DNA from 2 places in the Lacrimispora indolis DSM 755 genome. Region 1 is predicted to be linked to the other one. Evidence: riboswitches for the same ligand, from Rfam matches in the RefSeq annotation. Region 1 holds a riboswitch; the other holds the start of a gene.
The links. Region 1 has a riboswitch for FMN ahead of K401_RS0129790 (ECF transporter S component). Riboswitches for the same ligand answer to the same signal wherever they lie in the genome.
Positions count from the first base shown of each region.

Region 2: it holds a riboswitch for FMN, as region 1 does, so the genes downstream of both, ribD (bifunctional diaminohydroxyphosphoribosylaminopyrimidine deaminase/5-amino-6-(5-phosphoribosylamino)uracil reductase RibD) here and K401_RS0129790 (ECF transporter S component) in region 1, are expected to answer to the same signal.

Region 1 is NZ_AZUI01000001.1:6,145,071-6,148,205, forward strand. It holds gene K401_RS0129780 (hypothetical protein) at 1-934, opposite strand, end outside; tRNA gene K401_RS0129785 (tRNA-Ala) at 1,453-1,525, opposite strand; FMN riboswitch at 1,620-1,736, shown strand; gene K401_RS0129790 (ECF transporter S component) at 1,820-2,497, shown strand; gene K401_RS0129795 (PTS sugar transporter subunit IIA) at 2,702-3,135, opposite strand, start outside.
Region 2 is NZ_AZUI01000001.1:3,659,326-3,662,460, forward strand. It holds gene K401_RS0117530 (bifunctional 3,4-dihydroxy-2-butanone-4-phosphate synthase/GTP cyclohydrolase II) at 1-498, opposite strand, end outside; gene ribE (riboflavin synthase) at 507-1,145, opposite strand; gene ribD (bifunctional diaminohydroxyphosphoribosylaminopyrimidine deaminase/5-amino-6-(5-phosphoribosylamino)uracil reductase RibD) at 1,100-2,230, opposite strand; FMN riboswitch at 2,396-2,510, opposite strand; gene K401_RS0117545 (DeoR/GlpR family DNA-binding transcription regulator) at 2,723-3,135, shown strand, end outside.

The DNA.
Region 1 (3,135 bases):
AAATATCAGCAAAATCAGCACAAACTCCTAGAATCTTTTCCTGCAAATCTCGTGCATCTAAATTTTCCAATGCATCCCATTTATAATGAAGAGGATCTAATCTTTCATCCATTTTAGCTTCGCGTGCAAAATCTTTAAATAAAAGTTCTATCTGAGCAACATGTACCATCCTTTTTAAGAAACTATCCTCCATAGCTTGCGATTCTACCAAATCATAAAGTCGAGCGGTTATTGCACTTTGATATTTTGAATCCACATTATATTGAATACATAATTCCCCGACTGTTTTATCAATACATTCTCGAACTTCTCGTTCATTTTTCTCATCAAATCTCCATTCAATCAGTTTGAAAAAAGCTTTCCATTGATCAAAGGTCAAACTATCAATATACACTTTATAATAATTACGTTCTGACTCGCTTTCATTGCTATTTGAGTTTGACTTATGCTGCTCAACATAATATTCTTTGATGACTGGAATAACATATGACAGAGCTACATCAAATTGTTGTTCTTTCAGCAAATCTAAGAGCCCCTTTTCTGGTAACTCATCAAACTTAGCAAGTTGCCCCACTTTTCTCTCTTTTTTGGTTCCAGCATTAGAATAAAACACAAATATAATATTTTCATCTTCATCAATTCTACGCCATGTATCGATAAATATTCTAATTGAGTTTTTAATTTCTATACTATTAATAGAAAAATCAGATGAGTAATTCTTATTCTGTTCCGATCTGATTTCATTTGTACCATTACTCATATCATATTCAAAAACATCATCAACATATTCTATTGTACAAAATACGCTACTTCGCTTTTCTTGAAGTGCACACAATAATCGTTCAACTGCACGTAGCTTTTGCAACCCAATTCCCTTAAGATTTGAGATAGCTTCGGTATTTATATTATCTTTGATAATTTCAACTTTTTTCATAGTATCACCCGTTCTGTAAACTGCCACAGTTAATACTACCAATTATATCATAATATATTCAAATTAATAGATAAAATAGTAAAATATTACCATATCCATCAACTTATTTTATAGTATTATATTAAACCAAGGCACATCCCCTTGCACTAAGGTGAGAATCCAGAACATTTGTTCGTTATCCTTATTATATACTTCCATCACATCTTCGTCAACTGGTTTTCATTTAATCGTTATTGAAAATTTTTAAAAGCAAATAAATAGCAGGAGCCACAAAGCCCATACTATTCTGTGTTATATTTCAACTGTAGTTCTGCTCTTGAATTCCACCGTGAAAGTGCTGTTCTCATGTACAATAACTTTTTCAATGAGCCTTCTCATATCATCCATAGAAAAAGGCAAAAAAGGCACATTTTCAAAACTGAGAATGTACCTTTTTTGCCCTTGATTTATCAAGTGTCCCGTCCCTGTAAGTTATAATTTAAGCCCCAAGCATTCATGCCTGCGGCTTATTGTTTAAGTGGAGATAGTGGGATTCGAACCCATGACCTCTTGAATGCCATTCAAGCGCTCTCCCAGCTGAGCTATACCCCCATGTCCGCTATTATAGCAAAGCATTAAAAAAATTGCAACAACATATTGCATTTATTTTTTAAAATGTTATAATAATTCAAGAACATTTGAATATAGTTGTCTTCAGGGCAGGGTGTAATTCCCGACCGGCGGTAAAGTCCGCGAGCGCAAATTGCGCAGAATTGGTGTGATTCCAATACCGACAGTATAGTCTGGATGAAAGAAGATGTGTTAAATAGTGATAATACACCTGTCTATTTTTAACACCTGAAAGGCATACTTTCAGGTGTTACTTATTTTCAGGAGGATTTAACCATGAATATGACAAAGAAAACAAGCAAACTCACCCTCATGGCCATGCTTTGTGCGCTGGCCTTTGTAGCAGTTGTGGCAATCCGGATTCCCTTAATTCCAATACTGCCTTTCCTTGAGTATGAACCCAAGGATATTATCATCCTGACCGGAGGCTTCCTATTCGGCCCAATGTCCGCGGCACTGATCTCTGTCATTGTGTCTTTTGTAGAGATGTTCACCATCAGCAGCACCGGTATCATCGGGCTGATCATGAACATTCTATCAACAGTGGCATTTGTTTGTCCGGCAGCTTATCTCTATAAGAAGCGCCATTCCATGTGGGGAGCTTTCTTTGGCATGGTGTTAGGCACTCTTCTCATGACCCTGGTCATGGTTTTGTGGAACTACCTCATCACCCCGATTTACATGGGATATCCGCGGGAAGCTGTAGTCAAACTCCTTCTCCCGGCATTTATTCCCTTTAACCTGTTAAAGGGAGGAATCAATACAGCCCTGACTCTTCTCATCTATAAGCCTTTGGTGACCACCCTGAGAAGATCCAATCTTATGATTCCCGATTCAACAGCTTCTGCCGACGCTCCCAAAAAGAGGATTTTCAGTTTTGAAATTACCCTTACTGCAGCAGTCATCTTAATAACATGTATTATGGCTGTCCTGGTTATGAAGGGAATTATGTAAGCAAAGACTAATGATTGGACTGCGCATAACTAAAGCTGCCATATTTGCGGATTCTACGGAATCCGCATTTTTGATTTATAATATTATAATATTTTCCTGACGGTCTGATCCTTTGTCACTTGATGATGATCAATCGGATATTTGCAATCCGCTTCGCTGCTTGCTCACAGCGGGCCCCGCTTCACCGAGGTTAAATATCACTTTTTATTTGGATACTGCCATAACTTTCTCGCCAATATTTACAGTATGGGGATCCGCTAACTGAAAGCTGCTGAATTCATCCTGATTAGTTACGATCATTGGAATTACCGTATCAAATCCTGATTCCTGTATTTTTTCAATTTCAAAGCGGATCATTAATTCTCCTGCTTTTACTTTCTGCCCCACTTTTACATTTGCAGAAAAGTATTTTCCCTTTAATTCCACTGTATCAATACCAATATGAAGCAGAATTTCCTGGCCCATTTCAGTTGTCAGAGCTATGGCATGCAAGGTATCAAACAACATGGCAACAGTACCGTCTACCGGTGCATATAATTCCCCCTTAGAAGGTTTAATTGCAACACCTCTTCCTAATATTTCTTCCGCAAAGGTTGGATCCTTTACATCTTTAATGGATATCAGTTCTCCTTCCGCAT
Region 2 (3,135 bases), 2.5 Mb from region 1:
CATGATTTCACAACATAGACCGCACTCTTTTAAATTGGCAAGCCTTAGTAAATCCACCGTTGCCTCTGTGTGACCGTTTCGTTCAAGAACACCGTTTCGTTTTGCAGTCAACGGGAACATATGGCCGGGACGCCGGAAATCTTCCGGCTTTACATCATCCCTGGCGCAGGCACGGGCAGTCCTGCTCCGTTCTTCTGCTGAAATTCCCGTTGTGGTATCAATATGGTCGATAGAAACCGTAAAGGCAGTTTCATGGTTGTCTGTATTGGAATTTACCATTTGGGGAAGATTGAGCTTTTGGCAAAGCTCAATGCTCATGGGCATACAAATCAGCCCTTTCCCGTGTATTGCCATAAAATTCACATTCTCTGTGGTAGCAAACTCAGCCCCACAGATCAAATCTCCTTCATTTTCCCTGTCCTCGTCATCTGTGACTAAAATGATTTTGCCCTGACGTAAGTCGTCAAGTGCTTCTTCAATCGTGTTGAATTGAAACATAATTCCTCCTAATATCCGGCTTCCGTAAGAAAGCCTTTTGACAGTTTCGTTGGTTGCGCCGGTTTACCCAGAAACTTTTCAATATATTTTCCAACACAGTCATTTTCTAAATTGACTGTATCTCCAACCCGCTTTCCAGCTAGTGTGGTATGATTTGCGGTATGTGGGATAACAGATATGCTGAAATCAACGTCAGAGACTTTAGCAACTGTCAGACTAATGCCGTCAACCGCAATGGAACCTTTTTCTACGATGTAACGTAAAATCTCCGGTGTTGCCCGGATGTTATACCAAACTGCATTGTCATCCCTTTTTATCCAGCGAATAACGCCTGTTCCGTCAATATGTCCGGTGACAATATGGCCTCCAAAACGCCCATCAGCCGGCATGGCCCGTTCCAGATTGACCATGGCGCCGGAATGAAGGCTGTTAAGGGAAGAACGCTGGATTGTTTCATGCATGACATCTGCTGTAAATCCGGTGCTTGTATAAGACGTAACCGTTAAGCAAATTCCGTTTACAGCAATGCTGTCACCCAGTTTCATGTCCTTTAACACAGAGGCCGCCCCAATGGTTAAGACCGCAGAATTCGCCCCTTTTTTTATATTGCGGACTGTTCCGGTTTCTTCAATGATCCCTGTAAACACTCTATCACCTCACTTTCCAAAAGAATGTCCCCGCCTAATTTAGTGACTGATGGAGGCAGCAGCTGATAAGCTTCATCTGGTGCTTCAATGCCTGTGCCGCCGATGGGAGATTTGGCATTGATACCTCCAAATAATTTGGGCGCAAGATAAACCTGCATTTTGTTAACAATACCACTGTTCAGTGCAGACCAATTTAACGTTTGACCTCCTTCTAATAAAATGCTGTCCATTCCCTTTTTTCCTAAAGCAATCATCAGCTCCTTTAAATCCACATGACCATCCTTTGACGGCAGGAGAAGAACTTCACATCCTGCCTCTTTGTATGTCTGTATCCTGATGCTGTCTGTGCAGCAGGTTGCAATGACTGTTTTATGCTGTTTTGCGGTTTTCACTACCTTTGCCTGTAACGGCGTTTTTAGTTCTGTGTCACAAATAATGCGGACAGGACTTTTTAAGTCAGGCAACCGGCATGTCAGCAAGGGGTCATCAATGATAATCGTGCCTACCCCTGCCATGATCCCAGAATACCGATGTCTGTCTTTGTGGACACGCTCACGGGCGGTTTCCCCTGTGATCCATTTGGATTTTCCAGAGCGGGTGGCGATTTTTCCATCCATTGTCATGGCGTATTTCATTACAACATAAGGAGTTTTGTTCTGAATGAAATGGAAGAATACTTCATTGAGTTTATTGCACTCCTCGGTCAGCACTCCTTCCACAACCTCAATTCCATGCTGATGCAACATTTCAATTCCTTTTCCGGCCACCAAAGGGTTGGGGTCAGATGAGCCGATTACTACGCGCCGGATTCCGCTTGAAATAATTGCTTCCGTGCATGGCGGTGTTTTTCCAAAATGACAGCACGGTTCCAATGTTACATACAGCGTTGCGCCATTGGGTAAATCTGTGCAGTTTTGAAGGGCATCCCGTTCTGCATGAAGCTTACCGTACTGATGATGATAACCCGTACCAATGATGATATGGTCTTTTACGATAACCGCTCCGACCATTGGATTGGGATTTACCCATCCACAACCCTTTTCTGCAAGCTCCAATGCTTTTTGCATATAATCTTTATCTTTCAATCACGCACCTCCTGAAAAAGTAAAATGCCTTGAACCATAGATCGTTCAAGGCATTTACCAGCGTCAAAATATTTAAATATATCTGAAGGTATGTATCTGAAAATAAAAAGCTCTGAAACGATAAAATCATTTCAGAGCGAATATACGATACACACATTTGTGCGCTTTTATCTTCTTTCATCCAGACTGTACTGTCGGCTTCGGAATCACACCGAATCATGCCTTACGGCTCGTGGGCTTTACCACCGGTAGGGATTTGCACCCTGCCCTGAAGATACTATTTAATTTTCATTTTGCCATTATACAGCAAAGTTAGGGTGTTGTCAATAGAAAAGAAAACAGTACACCCTATAATTCTATTGCATATGAAAATGGATAATGTTATAATTGAACTACAAACGAAAATTCAACCGAATCAGGCGGCCAAGCGGAGGGGCTGACCCTTGGTCATTGGGAATATCCGCTTGGCTGGAACAGAACGGAGGAGATCTTATGACAGATCGGCAGACGAAGATTTTGCAGATTGTGAATGAACAAAAAAGAGTGGAAGTGACCAGTTTGTCGGAGCTGCTGGATGTGTCCCAGGTAACCATCCGTAAGGATCTGGATGTGCTGGAGGAGAGAGGGCTTCTGACCAGGGAACACGGGTATGCGGCAGTCCGGAATACGGATGACATCACCAACCGTCTGTCAGTGCGGTATGATACCAAGCTTAAGATCGCCAAGGCTGCGGCAAAGATCGTAGCCAACGGTGAAACCGTTATGATAGAATCCGGTTCCAGCTGTGCCTTGCTGGCAGAGCAGCTGGCAAATGAGAAAAAGGATGTTACCATCATTACAAACTCCGCATTTATTGCCAACCATATCCGGGAGTCTGCCATAGGAAAGATCATTCTGTTGGGCGG